3 regions of the Paenibacillus sp. FSL R5-0517 genome follow, and region 2 is predicted to be linked to each of the others. Evidence: riboswitches for the same ligand, from Rfam matches in the RefSeq annotation. Region 2 holds a riboswitch; each other region holds the start of a gene.
The links. Region 2 has a riboswitch for cobalamin ahead of cobJ (precorrin-3B C(17)-methyltransferase). Riboswitches for the same ligand answer to the same signal wherever they lie in the genome.
Positions count from the first base shown of each region.

Region 1 (4,553 bases), 2.2 Mb from region 2:
ATGCCATTGTATCCCCGTTATTCTATGCACTCATTGGAGGCGCACCGCTAGCCATGGCTTATCGTGCCGTCAACACACTCGATTCCATGGTCGGATATAAAAATGACAAGTATCTGCATCTTGGCTGGGCCTCGGCCCGTCTGGATGATGTGGCGAACTGGATACCCGCCCGGCTCACCGCAATGCTGTTAATCGTGGGTGCCTGGGTCATGAAATTTGATGCCAAAGGAGCAGCACGGATGGTCGCTCGGGATGCAAGACTGCATCCAAGTCCGAATAGCGGGTTTCCCGAATCAGCAGTGGCTGGAGCACTGGGCATCCGACTTGGCGGACATAACGTGTATCACGGAGTTGCTTCGTTTCGTGCCTATTTGGGCGAGGCCACACGGCCGATGGAAGCCGAGGATATTGTGCGAACATCACGCCTGATGTTCTGGTCCGCAGGGGCTTTTGTTGCACTTTGTGTGTTAATATCGCTGGGTGTGTGGCTGGCAGGAGGGATGCTGTTATGGCCCTAAATGAGGGGAATGCAGGCAAGGACGTACATACGGATCAACCGGCTTCAATGAAACGAAACATTCTGTGGGTCCGTCACGGGACAACGCTATGGAATGTGGAAAAAAGATACCTGGGGCATACCGACATCGGTCTGCTGCCAGACGCCAAAGAAGAACTGGCTCCGCTTCATGAACAATTGAGCGGTGTTTCGTGGCACGAGGTATATTGCAGTGATCTGCTGCGCTGCCGCCAGACGCTGGAACAGATTCTTCCTGATGCCGGCGGAGAGGTGAAGTTCGATCAGCGTCTGCGGGAAATTGATTTTGGACAGTGGGAAGGGCTAACGTATGAGCAGCTCAAGGATAACCCTGAGTACCGAAACTGGATTGATGCGCCGCAGGAGGTCACTCCGCCCGAGGGTGAATCGTGGCAGAAGTTTACGGAGCGAATGGATTCATTTCTCCAAGAGATGTTGTTGAATGGTCGGCCTTCAATGCACGTTGATGAGGGACGGGTACCTACCATAGTTGTGGTTACGCATGGTGGTGTCATCCGATATGCCTTGTCCCGTCTGATTGCCGGGCTTGGGTTCTGGGATACACATGTCGTACCGGGACAGGCGATTCAGGTCCAGCTTGATCGACAGGGGAATCAATGGTTTGGTAGCAGAGTGACTTTTCCGCCAATCGGGTTGTAAGGATGTACAATATACCCTATAATCACAACAGAAGTGTGACTTCAGCATGGATACAGATACGGTGCAGGCTGTGAAGGCTAATGCGTATATAACATGCAGAAATTACATGACAATGATATACCATATCAGCGACCAAGGGTCCCGCGTGTGAAGGCTGTTTTCATGGCAGAGTAGTACGAGTCGTGAAACACACAAGGGTGAAATGGGGAAGCCGGTGCAAATCCGGCACGGTCCCGCCACTGTAAAACAGGATGATTCCTGTAAGTCAGGTTACCTGCCCTGGACGTACAAACCGGTGTTCCTTCGAGGAAAGGACAGCGTTTCGGGCAATTCTATGCGCATGGACAACCTTGGGTTGAACATGTACAGATCGCCATATGCGAGACGTCATCCCTGATCCTGGACGTAAGGATTAGGGATTTTTTATTGTTCATGTAAGATAAACCGAACTTTTACACGTTAACGAAGAGTGCAGAACCGATCTGAAGAAACGGAGTGTTCGCTTAAAGCTTTCTACAAGAAAGCTACATCGGAAGCATACGCTTATCCCCGGATTTTCCCTTTCGAAAAGGGAATCAAAAAGTCTGGGGATAACAGCGATCGGAAGATGGTACTGCAATCGGAGTGGACTTGTGTAAATTGATGGATTTTACTTGTACAGGAACACCAAGGCAAGGTAGTAAGAGTTCAAGCATGTTGCAAGAAAATAGTACAGATAGAGAAGGGGAGAATAACAGAATGAATATCAAGAATTGGAAAAGCGTAGCGTCCCTGCTAAGTGCAGCGGCACTCGCACTGGCTTTGGCCGGTTGTGGCAATGCAACAACGAACGAGGGCACAGGAACTTCGCAGCAACCGGCACAGGAGCAGTCCCAAGGCCAGGCGCAGACGGACCTCAAAACGCAATATCCACTGACCGTTACGGATGCAACGGGTGAATCGTTTACTTTTGAAAAGGCGCCAGCCAAAATTGTATCCGTGTCACCAGCTGAGACAGAGTCCCTGTTTGCCCTTGGATTGGATGAACAGATCGTTGGTGTATCCGACTATGATGATTATCCGGAAGCAGCAACAACCAAAGCGAAAATGGGTGGCATCACCAAGCCCAACGAAGAGTCCATCATTGCATCTGAAGCCGACATTGTCTTTACAGGTATCTCGATGAGTGAGGATGCCGTGAAGAAGCTGCGCGAACTCGGTATTACCATTTTCAAAACGGATCCTAAATCCATTGACGATGTGATGAACAATATCGAAACCTTCGGTAAAATTACCGATCATCAGGAAAAAGCACAAGAAATCATCACTCAGATGAAACAGGACGTGACGGATGTAACCGAAGCGGTGAAGGCCGTTAAACCGGAAGAGAAGAAAAAAGTATACGTTGAATTCTCCCCAGGTTGGTCGGTAGGTAAAGGTGAGTTCATGGACGAACTGATCACTGTAGCCGGAGGAACCAATATCGCTTCAAACGAAGAAGGCTGGTACCAAATCAATGAAGAAAACGTGATTGCCTCTAACCCCGATGTAATCTTGTATGCCAACGATGTAATTGATGAAAACTCCAAAACACTGGATCAGATCATCAAGGCGCGCAGCGGCTGGGATCAAATTACGGCTGTGAAAAATGACGCGGTTATTGGCCTGGATGCCAACCTGCTGAGCCGTCCGGGTCCACGGGTAACTCAAGGGTTGAAAGAAGTAGCCAAAGCGATCTATCCTGACTTGTTCCAATGAGTAAAAAGCTGATCCTGTTCGGAACGACGGGCATGGTGCTGCTGGTGCTTACCGTGCTCATCTGCACGGGCATTGGTTCAGTAGCTTTGCCAATTCGGGATATTGCCGGCATCCTGATTCACAAAATTCCCTGGGTGGGCGACTGGATTACACCGGATTGGAATAAGGCAGCCGAACAGATTATCTGGAAAGTGCGTTTTCCGCGTGTACTGCTTGCTGTGCTCGTGGGGGCTTCACTGGCTATTGCGGGTGCGGGCTTCCAGGGTGTGCTGCGTAATCCGCTGGCCGATCCGTTTACGCTCGGTGTATCATCCGGTGCGTCGGTAGGGGCGGCTTTCCTGATTTTCTTCGGATTGCAGTACGCACTGATCGGAATCTGGACGTTACCTCTAATTGCATTTTTGACGGGTGTAATCACGTTATGGTTTGTGATGGCACTGGCTCGTGAAGGGCGTAAAATACCAACACACAGCCTCATTCTGGCTGGTGTGGTCATGCAAAGTTTCCTGGGAGCAGTTGTTTCCTTCCTGTCGACCATGTCGAAACAGACGATTAATGAAATTATATACTGGACGATGGGAAGTCTGGCATTACGCGGGTGGTCGTATACGGCCATCCTTTTCCCGTATTTTCTGCTGGGGCTGGTCTTTCTCTGGAGCCGGGCACGCTCGTTAAATGTGCTTGCGCTGGGAGAACGTCAAGCGGCACATATCGGGATCGGCGTGGACAGGCTTAAGCTCTCCGTGCTGGCAGTCGGCACACTGCTGACCGCAGGGGCTGTCTCGGTATCCGGTGTCATCGGATTCGTTGGATTGGTGATCCCGCATATGTTGCGGCTGCTGGTGGGGCCGGATTATCGACTGTTGGTACCTTTATCAGCCATTGGTGGAGCGATCTTCATGGTGTGGGCCGATACCATCGCAAGGTCGTTGCTGGCGCCCACTGAAATTCCGCTCGGGGTCGTCACCGCCTTTGTTGGTGCGCCGTTCTTTGCTTACCTGCTGCACCGGAATAAAAAGTTGCAGAAGGGGATGATGCCATGAATTCCAGTACCGGTTCAAACTCACTTATTTCCATTAAGGGAGCTGGGAAGTCATATGGTGATCATCAGGCATTGCGCAGTGTAGACTGGCATGTTGATGAAGGTGACTGGTGGGGAATTGTTGGTCCAAACGGTAGCGGCAAGTCCACTCTGATCCAGCTTATTGCCGGAACGGAACAGTTAAGCGAAGGTCAGATCCGTATCGATGCTCGAGATATCAGCTCATACAGCCGTAAGGACCTGTCACGCATGATCGCTGTATTGCAGCAGGACGGCTTGCCACCCATCTCTTATCCTGTACGAGACGTGGTGGAGATGGGGCGATATCCGTACCAGAACTGGCTGGGGCGGGAAGCGGGTGATGGGGCACTTGTGGTAGACAGGGTACTTGAAGATCTGGGATTGACGGAGCTCGCGGACAGACCTCTGGATGCACTCAGCGGCGGACAACGGCAGCGGGTCGCACTAGCAAAAGTCATGGCTCAGGAGCCACGGTTGTTGCTGCTGGACGAGCCGACTACGTTTCTGGATATTAAATATCAATTGCAATTCATGGAGTTGTTATCGGCCTGGCGACAG
Region 1 covers NZ_CP150235.1:1,653,138-1,657,690, forward strand. The annotation lists gene cbiB (adenosylcobinamide-phosphate synthase CbiB) at 1-518, shown strand, start outside; gene MKX40_RS07265 (histidine phosphatase family protein) at 509-1,195, shown strand; cobalamin riboswitch at 1,347-1,492, shown strand; gene MKX40_RS07270 (ABC transporter substrate-binding protein) at 1,934-2,932, shown strand; gene MKX40_RS07275 (iron chelate uptake ABC transporter family permease subunit) at 2,929-3,975, shown strand; gene MKX40_RS07280 (ABC transporter ATP-binding protein) at 3,972-4,553, shown strand, end outside.
Region 1: another riboswitch for cobalamin. It lies ahead of MKX40_RS07270 (ABC transporter substrate-binding protein); the one in region 2 lies ahead of cobJ (precorrin-3B C(17)-methyltransferase).

Region 2 (4,553 bases):
GACTTAATTAATGATTACTCAAGACTTATTTATAAAAAATTTAGTAAGGAATTAAGTATGGAATTAGTCACCACATATCGGGTTTACTTCCACAATGACCGGTGCATCTACATGGCGGAAGCCTTGAATTACACCGACTCGTTTGAAAAACTTGTGGAATCGCTCATTCGGATGGCCCTTTTCCTTGTAATCCGCCACAATACGTTCCACAATGCCACCGATCTGATCACCCGGAATTCCCTCCGCTACGGGCTGGGCAGGGTGAGCATTGCGGCCGAATTTCTTGCCGCCGAGAAACAGGTCATATGCACCTTTGCGATATACGATGCCGATATCCTCCAGTACTGCCCCGTAACATGCCATACCGCAGCCATTCAGCGCCACACTCGTTTCTTTGGGTGCACCCAGTCCGCCAATCACGGCCTGCAAATGGTTAGCCATCGGGACAGCATCGTCCTTCTCCATATTGCAGAAGTCACAGGCCTTCACCTTGATGACATCACCAATCGGTACAACGATAAAATTCGCTGCACGCAGCTCTTCAACCAGCGAGTCCGGTTCAAATGTCGGCACTCTCAGAATAATCTGGTGCTCCGGCGTGTACTCCAGTTCGCCGTCTTCACTTGCACACTGCGCCAGCAGCGCCATCTGGGCTGCGGTGAATTTTTTGTTGCCCACGCCGGGCGACACGCCGACTTCGAACAGCGGCGCCTTACGCCCAGGCTCGGGCGCGGTGCGTACCGCCGTTGCGGTCGCAGCCTGGGGTGAACTTGCTTCTCGGCTCGGCGCTGCTGCATTCAGCCAGCGGCTCGCCGATTCGCCCGCGAGCGCGCCGCCTGCCGCGAGCCGTGTCAGCGCCTCGGCGGCCAGCGCAGCTGCGCTGACGCGTGGCGCTTCTGCGACTCGGCCCGGAGCGGCCTCTGCCGCAACGGGCGCAGGTCGCTCGCCGGCAAGCACGGCGGTGCCAGCGCCGCTCGCCGAGCTTGCCGCAGGCATAATGGCAGCTGCCCCAGTGGGCGGCTGCCCTTGCGGAGCCGTGCCCGCTCCGGCGCTTGCGCCGCGCAGGGCTGGCTCCGCCTGTGGCTGCGCGGCCGATGCAGCGCTGGCCGCGCTCTCGCCCGCTGCCTCGCCGGAGGCGGCAGCGCGGGCTTCCCTTGCGCCGAGCGACCATGGCTCGGCTTCCGTGCGTAGTCGCTCATGAGGTCTGAGCGACTGTTCCGCGGTGTTCAGCGTATATTTCCGCTGATACCCGCGGGGGGTGACCATGAGTCCTTCGTACATCATGGTCGAGGAGTTGCCGATAATCACGGTCGTCAGCATGCCGATATCATGATTCAGCATATCCTCCAGTGTGGTCATGACAACGTCCTGACGCTCACGGTATGCACTTTTCACTAGACCTACGGGGGTCTGTGGGTCACGATAACGCAGGATCATTTCCTGTGTCTCCACGATCTGGCGTGTGCGCCGTCCACTGCGTGGATTGTACAGGGCAATGACAAAATCAGCAGAAGCTGCGGCTTCAACCCGGCGAATAATGGTCTCCCACGGCGTAAGGTGATCACTAAGGCTGATCGTACATGCATCGTGCATGACAGGGGCACCCAGCAGTGATGCACAGGACTGAATGGCCGATACGCCCGGAATAACCTCGACGGCAACACCCGTATCCGGCTTCCAACCTTGCTCCATCAGCACCTCGTACACCAGTCCAGCCATACCATACACACCTGCGTCACCGCTAGAAATTACGGCAACAATTTTGCCCATCTCCGCCTGTCGAACCGCTTCTTGTGCACGGCTTACTTCCTCGGTCATGCCTGTACGTACAATCGCTTGCCCGTTCAACAGAGGGCGAATAAGATCCACATACGTGTTGTATCCGATAATTACCTCACTCTCCTGAAGTGCTTCGAGTGCCCGCTTGGTGATATGTTCCATTGCTCCCGGGCCGAACCCGATAATCAGCAGCTTGCCTTGATCTTGCATGATTTCTCCTCCTTCATCACACTTGTCGTACTGATCTAAACAGTGAAGAAGGGCGGCTATGCCGACCTTCTCCCCCGCTGTACTGCATGTTCAACTCGTCAGCTCTGTTTACTCAGACTATCGAACAAGGCTCTTACATCAACCGTTATGATCCAACTAATCTATTCCTCTACCTGCAATTTCCCGACACAGGGTAGGTATCGCAAGGATGTGCATTTATCTAAAAAAACAAAAAAATCCCATCCTTGTAACGGATGGGATACGCATGTACGTACACTCAAGAACACAGCCCCAGACTCCCGAAGGGTAGTCCTGTGACTATGTGGCCTGGAGGGGCCAGCCGGGCGAACCGATTGTTCGCCCAATTCCTGATTCTTCGTACACCACTCCTTTCCGCGAAGGGTTTGGTGACACATGCAAGGTAGGTCTCCTGGCTTTGGATCATCAGCTTCCTTTTCTGTCTTCCCCGGCTTTCCGAGTGACTTGGATCAAAAAGGGCTTCACCATTACAGTGGCGGGACCGCTCGGGACTTTCACCCGATTCCCTGTTACCTCTTGCTGCACGCAAGAGCACCTTGCTTGTTTTCATTCAATATTGTTTTCATAATAACACCGTGCAGGAAATAATGTCCATGCTTATGATACTTATCCATTCTTCTATTTTCAGACAAAACAGAAAAAAGTCCTGATCCAAAAATCGGATCAGAACCCGGAATAACCTATGCATATCCCATTCGTTATAACCATCCAACAACCCTTGCATTGAGTTCGTTTCTGTTAACGACTCAACCTTTATTGCTGACCGCCAACCTTGTCTGCACGCCCTGCGGAAAAGTAACGTCCAAGTTCAACGATGAGTGCACCCATCTTCTCTTCCTCCGGAATGACCAGCGCCTCAATGCCTTCTTCACGCATGGAGTTTGCTGTAACTTTACCTACGGATGCAGGAATTACGCCTTGTCTGAAAGCGGCAAGCAACGGCTCAAGCTTGTCCTTGGAGGCCGCATATTGCGTCAGAAATCTGACCTGGGGTCCACTTGTGAACGCAACAGCATCTACCTCGAACTTTAGAATTTCATGCAACAGCTGTTCCAGCTCTGCATCTTCCGGCGGTACATGGCGGTAAGGGAGCACTTGTCTGACGATTGCACCTTGTTCTTCCAACCATGCAACGAGTTTGGGAGCTGTCTCCCCATGAAGCTGTAATATGACCTTTTTCCCTGCGAGATCATGCGGGGCGAATTCTCGAATGAGCCCGTCCGTGCTACCGTCATCATCCCGTACCAGAGGCGTTAATCTGCGCTTTTTGAGCGCATTCACCGTCTTGTATCCCCTCGCTGCAATGGAGGATTCCGATAATACATCCAAAAACTGTCCCGCAATTTCCATATCCTCAGCCATTTCAAACAATGCATCCAATCCCATACCCGTCGTTAACACCGCCCAGTCTGGCGGGTCTGAGATCCAGGATACCAGCCCATCCCTGGTATTCCGATCATCCAGGAATACCGTCCCCTGTGCCGGTCGCACGAGCGGAATTCCCCCCATTTTTTCAACCAGTATGGACATCTCTTTCGATTTTCGTGGTCCTGTCAATGCTACACGCACACCTGCCAAATGTTGAGCCATTCATGTTCCCCCCGTTAGTCCAGCCGAATGTTCATCAGTCTGACTACAGTATACAGGGTACTTCTGTGAAGCGAAACTGTGCTTACGCTATTTTTGCCCGTTCATCTATAAGGATTTTTGATGGAATGTATCAGGAAGGTTGGAGTTCTCCCCCATGACGATCCTGCCTTCTTTTCTCCCCGTTCTTCTCCGAATCAGTGGATTCTTGTCCCTGTTCATGCTTCTCTTTCTTGGACTGCTCTCCCGATTTCTGGTGGGCAGATTCTTTTTTATCCTTTTTGCGAGGACGAAGGAAAAGAAACAGCACAAGCGGGAACAGTACTTCAAAAACAATGGCAATCCATGTCCATTCCCGGGTAAAACGATACAACTGAATGGCGTTTCTGAAAAACCAGAATGCACAAACAAAGCCTAACAGTGCCACTGGACCAGTCATGACCTTTCCGGAAACTTTCGGAATCATTCGCTTCAGTCCCCAACAGACAAAGTACAGATCAAATGCAATTTTGGTGATCATGGTAGGCAGGGTCGCCGCTGCCAGCGCCAGATCAAACCGATCCAGGAAATCACTTATTTGCAACTGCCTTGCCAGCTCATAAGAAGGGTATACCAGCCTGGACGCAATAGGTACACCTATCGACGTGATGGTTTCCACTAGAATCAGCATCATCAGCAATCCCGAGATGATAATGCCCCATAGCACAGGTTTGAAGCGAAAGTCACTGCCTTTGACGACAAAAGGTAAGGCGATCATCTCGCCATAAAAAGAAAATATGTACCAACTCCCTTTGCCTACACCTGCCGTATCGACATGAAAATAGGGCATCAGATTGTCCATATTGATCTGCTGGATAAGCATGAAAGGCACAATGATAGAGTTCAACAGGAACAGGGTAACATAGAGTTCCGACATTCCGATCAACGAACCAAGCCCA
Region 2 covers NZ_CP150235.1:6,377,559-6,382,111, forward strand. The annotation lists gene cobJ (precorrin-3B C(17)-methyltransferase) at 64-1,989, opposite strand; cobalamin riboswitch at 2,392-2,582, opposite strand; gene MKX40_RS28470 (uroporphyrinogen-III synthase) at 2,782-3,618, opposite strand; gene MKX40_RS28475 (endospore germination permease) at 3,749-4,553, opposite strand, start outside.

Region 3 (4,553 bases), 820 kb from region 2:
TCCCACCATGCACATTCATGACATTGGTAAGCACGGCCATCGGGTTGGTATAGTTCAGGAACCATGCATCCGGACACACTTCCTGCATATCCCGGGCAAAATCCAGCATGACCGGAATCGTCCGCAAATTACGGAAAATTCCACCGATACCTAGGGTATCTGCAATCGTTTGACGTAGTCCGTATTTTTTCGGAATCTCAAAGTCCGTAATGGTACATGGATCATATCCACCGACCTGGATGGCGTTGATGACATATTTGGCCCCGCGCAGCGCTTCTTTGCGGTCCTGATATACGTTCACGACGCAACGACTTCCGAGTGAACGGGCCAGACTGGTCAGCAAACGCTCTGAATCGCTCAGACGTTCAGCATCGATATCGAACAATGCCAGCTCAAAATCCTGAAGTGCTTCGGTCATCATGACATCACCCAATACATTTTTGACAAAGACGGTGCTTCCCGCACCGAGAAACGTAATTTTGTTCATCTTAAATTCAGCCTCCCTGAAAAATGTTGTACCCCAACTATAGGCCGATTCGGCACATATAACTATGGCTCAACCCCTCTCAAACATGGCATAATCCCATTTTTGTTTCCGTTTTCAACTAATATGTATGTCCTTTAGCTGTTATAATTTAATTAGACATACAGATGGTGAGCCTCGGAAGGAAACAAGGAGGGAGGGCATAAAATGAGAAAAATAGAGATGAATGTGGTAGCCACGGACTGGACACAGATGGAACTTGTCTTGTTGTTCTTCGGGTGGGAGGCGTGTGAACCCGCCCATTATTGGGGACCGGGTGTACGTGATTCCTATATTGTGCATTACATCCATGAAGGACGGGGCATCGTGTACATGGGGGACCAGGAATACAAGCTTAGCGAGGGACAGGGTTTTATCATTTTCCCGGATACGCTTATTCATTATGAGGCAGATCCCAAGGAGCCCTGGACGTATTCGTGGTTCGGCTTCAAAGGGGTACAAGCCAAAGCATTCATGCAACGTGCCCAACTGAGCCCGGAGCGCCCGATATATGATGTCCATGATACGATTACGATGGAACAGTTGTATACGGAGATGGTCCAAGCTTCCACGCGACCGGAAGGTGATGTGTTGAACCAGAGTCTCTTGTACCGCTTGATGGCAGAATTAATCTCTTCTTCACCTGTGAAGGAAGAGGTCGGGCAGCTCCTTTCAAACAAAGAAACATACATCCGGCAGGCGGTGCAATTTATGGAGAACAGGTACAGTCAGCGAACCTCCATACTGGATATTGCCCAAGCCGTGGGGCTGGATCGCACATATCTATCGGGATTATTCAAAGAGCGATATGGCATGTCGCTACAGTCATTTTTTCTGGAGTACCGTATGAATCGTGCTGCCGAACTTCTTCAGAATCCAGGGCTGTCGGTCAGTGAAGTGGCCCATTCTGTCGGTTATACGGACCCATTATTGTTTTCCAAGATGTTTAAGCGTGTGACGGGCGTATCTCCGAAGGGGTCGAGAATTCGCGATTAGACGCACCTAGTGTTTCAAATTTGAAAGAAAAGTTTTGATCATTAAACGTTGTCCCGCTATACTGATACAGAAGTGTAATTGAATATGTGGAACTTGGTGCTTTGCCCGTCAGGGTGAAAGCTTAATAGGGAAGTCCGGTGTAATACCGGCGCGGTCCCGCCACTGTAACAGAGGAGTTAGGTAGCGATAATCCACTGGTTTAGACCGGGAAGGAGCTGCAAGTGACGATGATTCTGGAGCCAGGAGACCTGCCAGGTTTAACAAACACAGTAGTACCCTACGGGAGATAGGAAGGTGTTTAGAGAGCATGATTTTTTCTGAAAATCTGTTTATTTAAGGCGTCCTCATCCAGTAACACGGAGAGGGACGCCTTTTTTGCTATGGACGGAGAACATCATGGCATATACATAAAGTTTTGGGGAAGGACGTTTGAACACGTGAGCAGATATATCATTAAACGATTAATGCAACTGGTAGTCGTATTGTTCGGCATCACGTTCCTGACGTTCCTGCTAACCTACCTGTCTCCTGGAGATCCAGCCAGACTTATGCTTATGTCTACAGGGGTAACGCCATCTGATGAGCTGGTCAGGCAGGTGAGGTCGGAGCTTGGATTGGACGAGCCCTTTCTCTATCGGTACGGGACTTGGTTGGGACAGGTGATGACTGGGGACTTCGGTACATCATATAAATACAATCGTCCAGTGCTGGACGTGCTGATGGCACGGCTCCCGGCAACGCTTTGGCTAACAGGAAGCGCCATGTTTCTGGTTATACTGGTTTCCTTTCCATTGGGGATGCTGTCGGCTGTCTATCGTAACCAATGGCTTGATCACGTCATTCGTCTGTTCTCTTTTGCCGGATTATCGATGCCCAGCTTCTGGTTGGGTATGTTGCTCATGTTGGTCTTCGGCGTACAGCTGAAGCTGCTGCCGGTGATGGGCAATTCCGGATGGTACAGCCTGATTCTACCTGCATGTACACTCGCGATTCCACTTGTTGCCCAGTACAGCAGACAGATTCGTGCGATCCTGCTTGAGGAGACAAGCCAGAACTATGTGATCGGAGCCAGATCCAGAGGTGTGAAGGAATCGATCATTATTTTTCGTCATATTCTTCCCAATGCCCTGCTGCCGATCGTTACCCTTATGGGTATGACAACAGGTGCTTTGTTAGGTGGTGCAGCGATTGTGGAAAGTTTATTTGTGTGGCCGGGTGTTGGACAGATGGCTGTAGATGCGATTTTCACAAGGGATTATCCGCTGATTCAGGGATATGTCATCTGGATGGCGATCATATATGTCGCCCTGAATCTGCTGGTTGATATATGGACTCATCTTCGTGATCCCCGAATCCGACTGGATGTGGATATATAGATGAGAGCCTTCAGACTGGTATTACTGCAGAATCGCTGGTTCACCTTCCTGCTGTCTCTGACCGCCTTCTGGATTATTCTTGCCATGGTTGCACCGCTGCTTGCACCACACGACCCACTTGCAACGAACTTTGCCAAAGTGTTGCAGCCATCCAGCGCCGAGTATCCTCTTGGAACCGATCAACTGGGCCGCTGTGTATTATCTCGTCTTCTGTACGGTGCACGTACCTCGCTGCTGCTCACCTTTATGATGATTGGCATCGTGTTTGTGTTAGGTGTAACGATTGGAGTCATCGCCGGTTTCGCTCGGGGGGTGACGGATATGGTGCTCATGCGCCTGTCTGATACATTAATGGCATTTCCGGGGCTTATTTTTGCGATCGCTGTGGTGGGGATGCTTGGGCCGGGATTGTTCAATACGGTTCTGGCACTGTCGGTTGTCTGGTGGGCGAAGTATGCAAGGATGGCCAGAAGCCTGGTGATTTCCCTTCAGCAAAAGGAGTATGTCGCTGCCGCTGCTTTCAGCGGAGCACGTAAAATACAGATCATCGGCAGGACGATCCTGCCCAATATGATGTCTCCAATCATCGTCATGGCGATGATGGATGTGGGAGGCATGATGCTGTCCATCTCGGGGTTGTCCTTTCTTGGGCTTGGCGCGCAGCCACCGAACCCCGAGTGGGGGGCCATGTTAAATGAAGGCAGAAGATATCTGCAGACTGCACCATGGCTGTTGGTTTATCCAGGTCTGGCGATATTCAGCACCGTCATTATTTTTAATTTACTGGGAGACAGTCTGCGAGATGTGCTTGATCCCAAGAAAAATACTGCTTAACTGGAGGAACCAGAATGAAGAGGAATTTTCAAAAATCAATGTTGCTCACCCTCATATCCATGTTGGTTGTGTTCTTGCTTGCAGCTTGTGGCACCGCCAATAATCCATCGACCTCGTCTGGTGCAATGGAGAAGTCGGCGGGTACGGACAAGGGTTCGACAAGTACACCAACTCATTTGAATGTGGCTCTGTTCTGGCTTGGCAGCAGTCTGGACCCGGCAGAAGAATGGAATGGCTGGACGCTGACGCGTGCAGCGATTGGGGAGACACTGATCCAGTTTGACGAGAATATGAAGCTGGTCCCTAAAATTGCAGATTCTTGGGAACGAGTGGATGACATGACTTGGCACTTTCATATTCGAGAAGGTGTAACTTTTCATAACGGAAATAAGGTAACTGCCGACGCGGTGAAAAAATCGATAGAACGTTCCATCGCGTTAAATGAAAGAGGACAAGCAACTGTGCCCGTAGCCTCAATGACTGCTGAAGGACAAGATCTGACGATTAGAACGAAAGAGCCTTATGCGTCCCTGCTTGGTAATATTGCCGAGCCACTGTTTGTCATTGTGGATACGAGTGCAGATACATCCAAATTCAAGATCAAGCCTATCGCCACGGGGCCATTTATGGTGACAGGTTATACGCCGGATCAGGAGATCCAGGTGAAAAAGTATGACGGGTACTGGGGCGGTGCGGCAGATGTAGACACATTGACGTTGAAATATATTAAGGATGATAGCACACGTGCCCTTGCCCTGCAGTCTGGAGAGATTGATGTAGCCAGTAACGTGGGACGTAGCAATTTGACGTTATTCCAGGACAAG
Region 3 covers NZ_CP150235.1:277,923-282,475, forward strand. The annotation lists gene MKX40_RS01255 (alpha-glucosidase/alpha-galactosidase) at 1-487, opposite strand, end outside; gene MKX40_RS01260 (AraC family ligand binding domain-containing protein) at 692-1,519, shown strand; cobalamin riboswitch at 1,597-1,790, shown strand; gene nikB (nickel ABC transporter permease) at 1,957-2,895, shown strand; gene nikC (nickel transporter permease) at 2,896-3,729, shown strand; gene MKX40_RS01275 (ABC transporter substrate-binding protein) at 3,744-4,553, shown strand, end outside.
Region 3: another riboswitch for cobalamin. It lies ahead of nikB (nickel ABC transporter permease); the one in region 2 lies ahead of cobJ (precorrin-3B C(17)-methyltransferase).